3 regions of the Roseateles sp. P5_D6 genome follow, and region 1 is predicted to be linked to each of the others. Evidence: riboswitches for the same ligand, from Rfam matches in the RefSeq annotation. Region 1 holds a riboswitch; each other region holds the start of a gene.

Region 1 (4,458 bases):
CATCGCGCGGGCCGAGGGCGCCGAGCTCAGGTTGATGCCACGCGATGGTGGCGGCCTCATTGCCCGTGTCAGCTGGTCTGGATCGTGACGAAGCAGTATTCGAGCAGTCGCCAGTGCTGAGTTCAGCTCGCGTTGATCGTCACCGTCACGTTGCCCGTGCTCGTCTGGCCGAGGTTGTCCTTCAGCGTGATGACGAGGTTGGTGCGGCCGGCTACCGGGTTGGCCCAGTTCAGGGCGAGGCCGCTGCCGGTGGCCGAGAAGCTCATGCCGCTGGCGGCACCGCTGATGCTGATGCTCAGCGAGCTCGCGCCCGGCGCCGAGTAGCCGATGGTGGCGGCGAGAGCCTTGCCGGCCGTGCCGCTCAGGCTGGTGGTCGTCAGCGTGGGGCCGCTGCTGGTCGTCGGCGTGGGGGTGGTCGTCGAGGTCGTGACGCTGGCGCCGCTGAGGCTGCTCAGCAGGGCGCTGACGTTGGGCGTGCCCCAGCCGGTGGGCGTGTCATAGCCGGCCTTGGCGGCGCAGCTCGTGCATGTGCCGTTGCTGCCGCTGGCCACGTCCTTGAAGGCGGCGGCGTATTGCGTCGGCACGGCGCCGATCTGCTGGTAGAGGGCGGCGTGAGGCTGGCCGAGCAGGGCCTTGCTGGCGGCGGCGCGCATCGCGTTGGCCACGGCCAGCAGGCCGGCCCATTGCGGCGTGGCCAGGCTGGTGCCGCCGGCGCTGACCCAGCGCGTCGTCGTCGCGCCCTGTGCAATCAGCGCCACGTACTGGCCGGAGTTGGGGTCGGCGTTGAAGGCGACGTCGGCGACGGCGCGCTTGGCGTAGCCGCCAATGGTGCCGCTCTGGTAGCTGGGCAGGGCCACATAGGCGCTGGTGCCGCCGCCGGTGCCGGTCCAGGTGGTTTCGCTGCGCGCACCGCTGCTGTAGCTCAGCGTGGTGCCGCCGACGGCCACGACGCGGGTCGACACCGAAGGCCAGGACACGGCCGCGCCGTTGTCACCGGTGGCGGCCAGGTAACTCATGCCGGCGGTGGCGAAGGCGCCGTCATAGCTCGACGTCCAGCTGCCCTCGGCGGCGCCGAAGCTCATGGACACGACGCCGGTGCCCATCCTGTTGGCCAGGGCCACGGCCTTGGACAGGCTGCCGACGCCGGCATCCGGCGCTTCGATGAGGACGAGGCGCGCCAGCGGTGCCGTCGCGTGGGCCCATTGCACGTCCAGCGCAATCTCGGTGGCCCAGCCGCTGTCATAGGCGGGCGCCGTGGCGGTCAGGGCGCCGGCGGTCGTGCTGTAGGCAATGACCAGCTCGCAGCTGGACGGGGAGGCTTTGGCCAGCGGCAGGCTGGCGTTGGCCGCCAGGGTGCGCGAGCTGCAGGTCGGCAGCGCGAACTTGGTGTTGAAGGCGGCCAGTTCGGCGGCGATGTTGGGGTCGTGCTTGGCGTTGACGATGTAGATGGTCTGCCCGGCGCCGAGCTGGGCGGCCTGGGCGGCGGTCAGGCCGGCGGTGCTGGCGGGCAGGGCCGGCTGCGCGTAGGCGGCGCGGATCTGTGCCGGCGTATAGGTCGTCACGGCAGTGGACGTCGCCATCGGGGCGGCTTCGCCTGCACCCGCCGCGAAGGCGCGAGGCCGCATGGCCTCGTCCAGGCGGTCGCGCGTCAGGCCTTGGGTGGCGACGCCGGCCAGGGCGTGGCTGCGGTGGGGTGCGGCACCGTTGTCGGGTTCTTCGAGATCGACGGCGGCGGTGTGGAAGCTGGGCTTAGCCTCGACGCTGGCGGCGGCGCCATCGGCAAGATCAACGGTCAGGTTGATGACCGAGGCCGCCTCGCTGACCTGGACGGTCGGGCTGTCGCTGCTGCCACCGCCACAAGCGGTGAGGGCCGCGGCGGTCAGCAGGCTGAAGGTCCAGGAAGTCCAGGAGACAGGGCGGGTACTGCGCATGGCCGGGTTCTCGTACGAAGGAGGGCCACGCCGATCAAGACCTGCCGGTCTTGGCGGCCCCGCTGCCGTGGCGCTTGCGCGCTGTAGGCCGGTGGCTTTGCGTCCCCGCCTTTCGACGGGTTTGCCCTCTGGGTTGTGAAACAGGTTCAGTCTAGGCGCCGGGGTGCCGAGATACGGGGCCCGACAAAGGCGCTGCGTGACTTCTGACTCGGCGGGCAGCGCGAGCTTTCGATGCCGCCAGTCTGCGTTTCGTGAGTTACTGCCCTGTGGTTGCTTTGTGTCACGCAGGACACAAAAGCTCAGGCGGGCTGCGGCGGGTGCAGCGGGATCCAGACCGTGAAGCGCGTGCCGACGCCGGGTTGGGAATCCACTTCGATGCGACCGCCGTGCTTTTGCACGATGGAGAATGAAAGGGACAGGCCCAGGCCCGTCCCTTGGCCGACGGGTTTGGTCGTGAAGAAGGGCTCGAAGATGCGCCGCTTGACCTCCTCGCTCATGCCGCTGCCCGTGTCTGCGATCTCGATGCGAACCCAGCCATCCTCGGCGCGCGTGGTCAGCGTGATCGTGCCGCGCTCCTTGATGGCATGGGCCGCATTGACGATCAGATTCATGAAGACCTGGTTGAGCTGCGCGGCGATGCAGTGCACCGGGGGCAGCACGGCATAGTCCTTGCGAACCTCGGCCTTGTACTTGACCTCGTTCATGACGACGTTGAGCGTCGAGTCCAGCCCGGCATTGAGGTCGGCGTCCTGCCAATCGGCATGGTCGACGCGCGAGAAGTCCTTGAGGTCCTGCACGATCTTCTTGACCCGCGACAGCCCCTCCTCGCTCTCGTCGAGCAACTGGGGCAGGTCCTCCTGCACGAAGCTCAGGTCGACGGCGGCATCCACCCGGTCCAGCTCTTCTCGCACATCGCGAGGCAGCGCGTCGGCCGGCGTCTTCCTCAGCAGTGCGAGCAACGCGAAGACAGGTTGGACATAGCCGCGCAGCGAGCCGAGGTTGGAGCTGACAAAGCCGATCGGGTTGTTGATTTCGTGGGCGACACCGGCGGCGAGCTGGCCGATGGAGGCCATCTTCTCGGCCTGCAGCAGCTGGTTCTGCGCTTCCTCAAGCCGGTTGTTGGTCTGCTTGATGCGCTCGTAGTTGAGCTCCAGCTCACGCTGCACGCGGCGCACCTCCGTGCGGTCCTGCAGCAGCCACCAGGTGCCCGCTGTCGGCTCCTCGGGGTTGGATACGTAGGCAATGATCTGCACCCACAGCGTGTTGCCGGCCAGCGTGCAGACCTCCATCTCGTGCAGCAGCGAGCCGCCCCGCGACAGCACCGGGATGGCGATCTGGCTCAGCGCTTCGAAGTCTTCGTCGCTCTTGAACAGGCGGCGCGTCGGCAGTCCATGGGGCGGGACGTCACCGAGTTCGAACATCTCGATGAACTTCTTGTTGCCGCGCTGGATCTGCTGATTGGCCGTCGCGATGATGCCTACCGACGCGTTCTCCAGAAAGGCTTCGAGTTCATGGTGGGTGCTCAGCAACTCGGCCGTGCGGTCCGCGATCATGTTCTCGAGTTCGTTGCGATGGCGGCGGAGTTCGTCCTCGGCCTGGCGCCGTCGCGTGATGTCCTGGAGTGTCTCGATGGCGCCGACGACTTCGCCGTGGGCATCGACCAGCGGGGCGGCCGTGAAGTAGAGCCAGCGCCCTTCCCGGCCGAAATTGGGGAAATAGCCCTCGACCTCGTAGGCGTTGGCGATGTGCGGCGACGGTTGGCAGTGCCGGCCGTACAGGCGCTGGCGCTCCTGCTCGACATTGCCGTCCAGGATCAGGTCGACCAGCAGCGGCCTGGCTTCGGGGTAGAAGGCGCGCCAGGTGTCGTCGCGGCCCAGCATCTCGGAGGCGTCGCGGCCGGTGAGCTGGGCGCAGGAGGCGTTCCAGTGCGTGACGCGGTGAGACTTGTCGATCACGAGCGTGGCCACCGGGTTGTTCTCGAGGATCTGGTAGAGCACGCGGCCGATGTCCAGCAGGCTGGTCTGCACGTGGCGGATGTCGCTGAGGTCCTGCCCGGTCAGCACCGCACAGGGTTGGCCGTCGAGCATGACGCGATGCGCCTTGACTTCCAGCACGCGCAGCGAGCCGCTGCCCGTCAGCGCCTCGATCTCGATCGCGGGCAGCTCGCCTTCCTCGGCCAGCGCCCGCTGGCCATAGCGCCGCAACTCATCGGCGAACTCGGGCGCTGCCCAGCCGTGCGGCGGCATCTGCTGCAGCGCCTCCAGCCCATAGCCCAGCAGGCGTTCCATCGCCGCGTTGGCGAACAGGATGCGGTCCGATCCATGCACCAGGACCGACGCACTGACGGCCTGCAGCGCCAGGCTGAAGTCGACCGTCAGTACGGTCACCACTTCACCTCTTCATCCGGGTCCTCCAGGATGAACGAGCCGTCGCTGCCCCATTTCACATGGGTGATGCCCGGTTCGAGCCGCTCCAGGCGGCGCAGCTCCGCCTCTTGGGCGGTAAGCACGCCCATCTGCTGGCGCAC
Region 2 (4,458 bases), on a different contig from region 1:
CAGTTCGCCCAGTGCCACGTGCAGCACCGTGCCGGCGCTGAACATGGCAATGGCCGCCATCGCGGGGCTGGCGATGCGGCTGGTCCAGCGCTTGGAGGTGCGCCAGGCGCCGACCAGCGCTTCCGCTGCCGACGCCACGGCCGCGGCCTCCGGCCCGTTCAGCAGCAGCAGCAGGAAGATGAAGATCTCGCCAGCGGTGAACGAGTTCGTTGAACGCGGAATCCGCACCGGCACCAGCCCGGCCAGCATCGCCAGCAGCGTGCCGCCCACCACGCGCAACCAGGCATCCGGCGAAAGGCTCACAACGTGGCGCAACGAGTGCGCGAGCACCACCACACCGATGCAGACCACCGCCCACCAATACACCGCCGCCTTGCGGTTGTAGTCCGGCATCAGTGCCTGATGGACGCGCCGAGGCCAGCTCACTCCGGGCTCGGCGCCTGCAGCAACCATCATCGTTCGCCGGTGCGGGCAACTTCGCTGAGCACGACACCCTCGCTGAGCACCACGCCCTCGCTCAGCACGACACCCTCGCTGAGCACCACGCCTTCGCTCAGCACCACGCCTTCGCTGAGGACGACCCCTTCGCTGAGGACCACACCCTCACTGAGGACGACGCCTTCGCTGAGCACCACACCGCTGCCCGATGCCAGCCAGCCGGAAAGCGTCGCGGTGGGGACGAAGACGCCCGTGCGACCCAGCAGCGAACTGCGGCCGACCAGCGAATTCAGCGTGATGACGCCGTCGGTCAGGAAGCGCTGCCCCGTCGGCACGGGAGACGCCGTGATCGTCGACAGCGCCGCGCCGGGGCGGATCTGGACAGTAACGCGCGTCGCGCTGCCGCCCACCCAGAACAGGCCCGGGTCGTACACCGGCTGGTAGCGGGTGAAAAGCGCGCTGCCGCTGTAGAGGTGGCGCCCGCCGGCGAAGATGATGCGACTCCAGGGCACCGACTGACCGCCGATGATCGACACCGGCGCGGGCATCACCTGGCCCGGCGCCAGCAGCGGCGCACCCGCCGCGATGCGGCCGCTGGCGATGACCGTGGCGAGATCGCTGCGCAGCGCACCGGCCAGCCGCACCGCGCCGTCGACGTTCAACAGGCCCGCGCCCTGCTGCAGCAGGTTGGCGCCCGGCAGGGCCTGCGCGGTGTACTGCAGGATCGCCTTCACCAACGGGGGCGTCAGGCCGGGGTTGGCCTGCAACATCAGGGCCACGGTACCGGACACCACCGGCGCAGCGACCGAAGTGCCGCTCAGGTCCATCAGCTCGCGGCCCCGCGGCTGCGCCGTGCCGCCATAGGGCGCCGACAGCGAGGGGAAGTCCGTGGCGAGCGTGCTGCCGGCCGCCATCGGGCCGACGATGCGATTGCCCGGAGCCACCAGGTCCGGCTTGAGCAGGTTGTCGGCGACGCGGCGCCCGTCGGGCAGGAACAGGCCGCCGCGGGTGGGCCCGCGGGAACTGAAATGGTTGACTGCGTCGTCGCTGCGCGAGGCCGTCGCCTGCGTGTTGGCCGACCCCACGGTGATGACCGAGGGCTCGTTGCCCGGCGAGCTGATCGTGCCGTAGCGCTCCTGGCCGGAAGCGTCCGTGCCGTAGTTGCCGGCGGCAACGACCACCACGAGGCCGGCTGCGCTCGCGCCGCGCAGAGCGCCGCACAGCGGGTCGGTCCGATACGACTCGGTCGAATCGGCGGCAAGGCTCACGTTGAGCACGCGGATGTTTTGCTGCTTCGCATGCGCGATGACCCAGTCGATCCCGGCCAGCACATCGCTCAGCTCGCCTTCGCCGCGGCTGTCAAGCACCTTGACGTCGACCAGCGAGGCCTGGGTGGCGATGCCGCTCGACTCGGGCAGACGCGACGTCGAGCGGCCTGCGGCGACGCCCGCGACATGCGTGCCGTGGCCATATGCATCCGCCCCGCCCGCCGCTTGGGGGCGTTCATCGAGCGCCGCGTCGGATCGGTCGACGCCGGGCTGCCAGGCGCGGCCCGCGCCGCCTTGCGTCACCTTCTCAAAGTCGACGGCGCGTGCGACCCGCGAGCGCTGGCCATCGGTGAACGCGGTGTGGTTCCCAGCGATGCCCGAATCCAGCACGGCGATGGCGACGCCCGAGCCGTCCAGGCCCCGCGCCGCGCCGATCGTGGCGGCACGCACGTCGGCTGCGCCGGTGGAGGCCTCGGTCAGGCTGAACGTGCGGGCCGCGCGCCGGTTCGGCGAGATGCTCTGCACGTCCGGCCGCGCAGCGAGCGCGTCAACCTTGTCAACGGGCAAGGTCACGAAAAGCGCCGGCACCGACTGGTAGCGCCAGTAGACGGTGCCTCCCGCCGCCACGACCGCGCGGCGGAGCTCGACCAGCTCGGCGTCCCGCCCGTCGCTGACGACCAGGGTGTGCACGTAGCGGCGACCAGCCAGTTCCTGTTGCCAGCGCTGGCGAGGCGCAGCGGCCGAATCGACGGCCTGGCGCAGATCGGCGGCAATCTTGTCGCGCGGCGCTGCTTGCGCCAGTGCAGGCCACAGCAATGCAGCCAGCGTCAGCAGCAGCGCAAGCGCCGCGTGCAGGCGCCACTCGATCAGAACTACGAATCGAAGAGGGAGCGTGGTGGACTTCATGGACAGCTTTCGTTGTTGCGCTGATTCCTACGCACACGCCCGGTCGGGCGTCGCGCCGCATCCCGGCGACGGAAGAGCTGCCATGTCGACGGCGACCTGCCGGCGGCTTGTCCTTGGCAACCCCGCTGTCGTAACCCGCCAGGCGGGCCTTAGACCGGAAGCTTTGCGACCCCGGCTTTCGCTCGGGTGTGCCTTTGTCATCAGTGAAAAAGAATGTATTTGAAATCGCAGCGACGCGTTGTGAACAAGTGGCGCTTCCGGCAGCGCCGGGTGACCGTTACACATCGACGGTTCGGTCATGAATGCAGCACCGCCCAGATAGGAAGTCATGCGCCGATCGACGCAAGCCATGTTGGGGTGCCCGGGCCTCAGTCTTGCGCTGCAGCAGCTGACGCTGGCGGCGGCCGTAGTACCAGACCGACGAGGAACTGGCGCGCGATATCAACAACCATCTAGCCCGTGGGCACCTGCCGCATGGGCCGCAAGGACGACCCCGGTGCGGTGGTCGACTCACGGCTGCGCGTGCGCGGGCTGCGCATCGCGGATGCGAGCGTGATGCCGACGATCAAGAGCGGGAACACGAATTCGCCGACATTGATGATTGCGGAGAAGTTGGCGGGGTGGCTGGTAGCGTGAGCCGCGCCTGGTCGGCGCGTTCCGCCACAGCGCACCGGGGCCGGCGCACTAACGCCCCCCGTTGCCGGTAGCCAGCACCGTCCCCGCCTCACCTTCGATCCAGGCCGTCTTGCTGTCCACGGTCTGGATGCGCCACAGGTCGCGGTCTGCTTGTGTGGGCTGTCTGACCCACGTCTTGCCGCCATCCGTGGTGGCAACAACCATGCCTCCACGGCCCACCGCCCATCCGTTGTTGGCATCGGCGAACGCAATGTCAGCGAACTGCCCGCTGACGCCCGTCACCTCGGTCCAGGTGGCGCCAGCGTCGTCCGAACGGTACAAGCCGAAGGTTTGCGCGGACCACCAGGTCTTGGCATCGCTCGCGATGACTTTGCTGCGCGTGTTGAACGGCGATTCAACGTTGGGCGCGAGAACCGTCCAGGTCTGGCCATCGTCCACCGTACTTGCCAGCAACGTGCCACGTCCATAGATGACGATCTGTCGCCCGTCTCCGAAGAACAGCCCACCTACGCTCACCGTCTGCGGCGGTGACAGGGTCATCCACGTCTGGCCGCCATCGCGGGTAAACACCAGCCCGCGCCGATCGGTCGGCTCGCCCCAGCCACGGTTGGCGTCGACGAAGTCGAATCGCACCAGGCCCCCATGAACTAGCTGGCCATCACGCCATGTGGCGCCGCCATCCGACGTCTTGTACAGGCGGCCGTCGCTCTGCAGCATCCAGCCGATCTTGTCGTCGACGAAGCGCAGCGCCGTGTTGGTGGCCGTGGAGGGCAGGCCCGTGCTCGGCTTGGTCGTCCAGGTTCGCCCGCCGTCGCTCGTCTGGCGCAGTTGGCCCGTCGCATCCAGACCAAGGCCGCGCTTGGCGTCGAGGAAGGCGAGTTTCATGGAGTACTCGCCAAACCAGGGCGACGAGGGAAGGTCGTTGCGCAGCAGAGCGGCGTCGACCGCGATCGTCCAGTTGCGTCCTCCGTCGGTCGACAGGAAGGCGCGCCCGGTGCTGTCCTGCATGCTGAAGACGTTGCCATCGACCTGACGAAGGCGCTTGAAGGCCGCATAGGTGGGTTTGCTGAGGCCCTCCACCGATGCGGAGGACCACGTTTGCCCTCCGTCACCGCTCCAGGCCAGACCGCGTTCTGCGTACTCGCCTCCCAATTCGGATGGCCGCCAGATAAGGGGGCCCCGTGACGGCACCAGCACCGTGGTGCCGACG
Region 3 (4,458 bases), on a different contig from region 1:
TCCACTGCCGGGCGCGGTCGTTCCATTCGTAGCTGAAGGGAATGATGCGCTGGGCGATGTAGCGCAGCCTCTGGGCCTGGGGGTGGTCCATCGGCGCCAGGGCACGCTGCTGGCCGGCCTCGCGCATCATCAGCGCGTACTGCTGGCCACCGGCCTGTTCCAGCTGGTCGGCCGACACGAAGCCGGTGAACTTGCTCTTGGGCCCGACCTCCACGCCTTCGCGTGCCCAGGCTGGCATGAACGCTGCGGCACCGGTAGCGGCAAGCAGCCCGGTGAACAGGCGGCGGCCGCGCAGGGCCGGTGGCGCGCAGCGGCCGGCGGCGCAGTCGGCGCAGGCGCCGAACATGCGCGTCGGCGGGTCAGTGAACTGCAGGTCGTCGCGGACCTGGAAGTCGTCGGCATCCATGCCGACATTGTGCTTGGGCGGCGATGGCGGCTTTCGTAGGACAGCGGCGCGGGACTGGCGACAATCACCCCATGGACAGCCAGCAATTCCGCGCCGCACTGGGCATGTTTGCCACCGGCGTGACCATCGTCACCGTTCGCGCTGCGGACGGCGGCCTGGTCGGCCTCACCGCCAATTCCTTCAACTCCGTGTCCTTGGACCCGCCCCTGGTGCTGTGGAGCCTGGCGCGCCGCGCCGGCTCCATGCCGGTGTTCTCGCATGGCTCGCATTACGCCATCAACATCCTCGCGGCCGACCAGAAGGAGCTGGCCCAGCGCTTCGCGACGCGTGACATCGATCGCTTCGCCGGCGTGGCCTGGCACGAGGGCGCGGGCGGCGCGCCGGTGCTGGAGGGGGCTGCTGCCGTCTTCGAATGCGCCAACCGCAGCCGTTACGAGGAGGGCGACCACGTCATCTTCGTCGGCGAAGTCGAGCGTTGCTCGTCCCGGCTCGGCGCTCAGCCGCTGATCTTCCACGGCGGCCGTTATTTCACCGAGTTGCCGATCTAGGGTTTTTTCCGGGTTGGCGTTGTCGATCCGGTCGGGCTCTGATCGTCGTCATGACAGAGGGCCATCCTCTGTCCAACCACGGAATCGACCATGACCAACACCGTCACCCTGCACCGCGTGCTGCGCTGCCCGCCCGACCGCGTCTACCGCGCCTTCACGACACCGGCCGCCATGGCCAAGTGGCTGCCGCCGCATGGCTTCACCGGCACCGTCCATGAAATGGACGCCAAGGTGGGCGGCACATACAAGATGTCGTTCACCAACTTCACGACCGGCGGCGGCCACAGCTTTGGCGGCCGCTACCTGGAACTGGTGCCAGGCCAGAAGCTGCGCTACACGGCGGCCTTTGACGACCCCAACTTGCCCGGCGAGATGACGACGACCGTCGAGCTGCGCGCCGTGTTCTGCGGCACCGAGGTGCACATCAAGCAGGAAGGCATCCCGGCCATGATCCCGGCCGAGGCCTGCTACCTGGGCTGGCAGGAGTCGCTGACCCTGCTGGCCCAGCTGGCCGAGCCGGAAATCAACCAGTAACGTGGTGCGCTCGGGCCGAGCGACGGGCCGCCCCTAGCCGGCCCGCCATGGCGATGTGCTTGCGGCTCAATGCCGCCAAGCATCGCCGCCCCCTCGGGGGGCCGGTTAGGCCCGCTCGTGTTCAGCGGAGCGGGACTGGACGAGGGGTCTTTACTTGACGCCTGGTGTCGGCACGATGGCCGCCATCGCGGCCTTGAAGGCGGGGTCGGCCATCAGTGCGTTCCAGGCCGCCATCAGGCTGCCGTAGTCACCGGTCGAGATCTTCTTGGCGTTGATCGCCGTCGTGAGGGCGGCGTTCAGGCGCACGATCTCGGCGTACTTCGCATAGCCCTTGCCCTTGAGCTGGGTTGCCGCGTAGTTGCTGTAGCCCCAGGCGTTGTTGAGGTTGTTCCAGTCGCCAGAGCCCGGCTGGACATAGACGACCGGTGCGGGAGCGGGCGACGGGGCCGGTGCGGGCGGTGCGGCCACGGGTGCCGGAGCTGGTGCCGCGGCGGGCTTGCCGCAGGTGCCGCTCACGTTGATGCGCACCCAGCCCGTGCTCGGCACGCCGTCGACATTGACGACGACCTTCACGTTGTTCGCGCCGGCGAAGAGATAGGGCTGGGTCCAGATCGTCTTGACGACCTTGGGCGTCAGCGCGATTTGCGTGTTCTGCGCGATCAGTGTGTCGTTGCTGTAGATGCGGTTGGTGCTGGTGGCCACGGCCGAGGCGCTGACCTCGTCGTACTTGAAGTTGAAGGCGCAGCGGCCGAGGCTGGAGATGAAGGCATCCTTCTCGCTGACGGTGATCTGGGGCATGGCGCCCGTGGCCGTGCCGTTGGCGGCGACGAGCATGGGCGCGGCCTGGGCGAGGACGGTCTGACCGTCGCTCTTGACGATGCGCACGAGGCCGGTGAGCTGGGCCGTCGGGTCGGCGGCGAAGCTGGCCTGGGCGAACAGGGCGAGGGCAGCGAAGGCAATGGCTTGGTACTTCATGGCGTGGTCTTTCGGGTTGATGCAAAGGGTGGGGCTACTGGGCAGTAGCCGGCACCTCCCCGTGTGCCACGCTGCGGACATGTCCTTGTCCGCCCAGGGCGGCCCCGCTGTCTTTTGCTCCTGTCAGAGCACGAAGACCGGTGGCTTTGCGTCCCCGCCTTTCGACGGGTTTGCCGACTGCATGGGACGCAGTGTGCGGATGTAAGCCGTGTTTTGTCCGTGCGTCAGTTCACGAACCGAGACCCCCGACCGGCGAGCGGCGCGAGGCCCGCGACGAGCGGTTTTTGAAGCTTGCGGCGGGCTTGCGCCGAGCGTTTTCAGCTCAAGCGACCGGCCGGCAAGGCCGTTGGCGCAGCGCTCAGCGTGCGCCAGCGCCATGCGCCCAGCGCGGCGCTGAGCGCAACACTGATGCCTGCCAGCAGAGGCAGCGGCGCGCCCAGATCCTTTTGCAGCAGGAACATGCCCCAGCCCATCAGCATGAAGGCCAGGATGGGCACGACGGTGGTCCAGGCCGTGGGCGACTTCATGCGCGAAGGCGCGCGCAGCAGCCAGCCGGTGCTCAGTGGCAGGGCGCCAAAGGCCAGGCACAGCAGTGCGGCATTGTTCGCGGCCCAGGCCAGCAGGCCCAGGCCGGCGGTCGTCAGCGTCCAGGCAACCAGGGCGTGGCGCAACTGCATCCGCGCAACCGCGCGGTTCAGCGCCTCTCCCTGCGGCAGGCCTGGCAGCAGCCGCATCAGGGCCTGTTCGCGGCGGCTGTGCCAGAGCATGTTGGGCAGGGTGAAGCAAGGGTTGAAACCGATGCTCGCCAGGCCGATGGCCATGCCGTAGGCGCCTTTGGTCCAGTTGTCCTGCAGGCCCTGGCCGGCCAGCGCAAACGCGATGAAGAAGCTCAGCGCGGCGATGCCCACGGCCATCACGGCGCCCAGGCTCTGGTGCAGCCAGTGCTGCCGGCCATGCAGCACGATCTCGGCGCGGCGCATGGCGCTCTGGCCAGTCGGTTCGGCCTGCGCGACGACATGGCACTGCCAGGCCGACACGGCGAGCGCAAAAGGCTGGCTCAGCCATTCGCCCACGCGACCGAAGGCGGCGGCGCCGGCGTATTTGCCCTGCATGCTGTCCTCGGCGGCGCGGCGCATGCGGCCCAGGCGGGCATAGGCCTCGGCATGGGCCGCATCGCCCCTGCCGAACAGCCGCGTGAGCGACCAGCCCAGGGCCAGCAGGCTCAGCGCGAGCACGGACAGCGGCTGGGCCAGCCACAGCTCGCGCAGCGCGGTGCCCAGAGGCGCCAGCCGCCGGTCCAGTCCGGTGCCGAAGAACAGCACCGGCCCGATGGAGATCACCAGCCAGAGCTGCCATTCGCGCGTCGCCCAGCCCATGAAGGCCAGCACGGCCGCGGCGCCCAGCAGCAGCAGGGCGAAGGAGGGCATCTGCGGCAGGCAAAGCCACAGCAGGGCTGCGCTGCCCAGCGACAAGCCGGCCCAGGTTGCGAGCGCGGACTCCAGCGTCTGGCGCAGATGGCCGGGCACGAAGCGCGCGGCATGGGGATGGTTCTGCTGTATCAGGCTGCCGATGATGGCCATCCACAGCGACATCAGCACCAGTGCCGCCGAAAGGGCCAGCATGGGCACCGCCAGCTGCGGCGCCAGGTAGACGCCCAGCGCCAGGCCCAGCACGGCCAGGGCGAACAGCGCCCGGCGGCCCCAGGGGGATTCGCGATCACGCTGGCGCCAGAAGGCCAGCAGCAATTGGCTGTAGGGGGCGGCTTTCATCACGTCAGCTCCGCGAACAGGTCTTCGAGGTTGACGGCCTGTGCGTCCAGCGGCGCGCTCACACCGGCCGGCAGCCGCGCCAGCACGCGCTCGCGGCCGGCCTCCAGCGGCGTGCGCTTGAGCGGCTGGGCGTTCAGCCGCGCGAACAGGCTGGCCAGTTCGGTGACGGTGCCGGTGAAGGCGCGCACCTGCTCCAGCAGCTCGTCCAGCGGCGCCTGCAGGGCGA

The links. A riboswitch is a leader RNA that binds a small molecule or an ion and turns the genes downstream of it on or off. The one in region 1 is predicted to bind cyclic di-GMP.
Region 2: another riboswitch for cyclic di-GMP. It lies ahead of ACXJKM_RS06760 (S8 family serine peptidase); the one in region 1 lies ahead of ACXJKM_RS04000 (S53 family peptidase).
Region 3: another riboswitch for cyclic di-GMP. It lies ahead of ACXJKM_RS07485 (hypothetical protein); the one in region 1 lies ahead of ACXJKM_RS04000 (S53 family peptidase).

Annotation. Positions count from the first base shown of each region.
Region 1 is NZ_JBFUMK010000002.1:441,020-445,477, reverse strand. It holds gene ACXJKM_RS04005 (ATP-binding protein) at 1-88, shown strand, start outside; gene ACXJKM_RS04000 (S53 family peptidase) at 123-1,931, opposite strand; cyclic di-GMP riboswitch class I at 1,981-2,067, opposite strand; gene ACXJKM_RS03995 (ATP-binding protein) at 2,231-4,318, opposite strand; gene ACXJKM_RS03990 (response regulator) at 4,315-4,458, opposite strand, start outside.
Region 2 is NZ_JBFUMK010000004.1:202,059-206,516, forward strand. It holds gene ACXJKM_RS06755 (sensor histidine kinase) at 1-393, opposite strand, end outside; gene ACXJKM_RS06760 (S8 family serine peptidase) at 453-2,612, opposite strand; cyclic di-GMP riboswitch class I at 2,725-2,815, opposite strand; partial or broken gene ACXJKM_RS06765 (GMC oxidoreductase) at 3,069-3,248, shown strand; gene ACXJKM_RS06770 (YCF48-related protein) at 3,297-4,458, opposite strand, start outside.
Region 3 is NZ_JBFUMK010000004.1:354,662-359,119, reverse strand. It holds gene ACXJKM_RS07500 (M48 family metallopeptidase) at 1-406, opposite strand, end outside; gene ACXJKM_RS07495 (flavin reductase family protein) at 478-954, shown strand; gene ACXJKM_RS07490 (SRPBCC family protein) at 1,045-1,488, shown strand; gene ACXJKM_RS07485 (hypothetical protein) at 1,639-2,463, opposite strand; cyclic di-GMP riboswitch class I at 2,558-2,648, opposite strand; gene ACXJKM_RS07480 (hypothetical protein) at 2,781-4,232, opposite strand; gene ACXJKM_RS07475 (ABC transporter ATP-binding protein) at 4,232-4,458, opposite strand, start outside.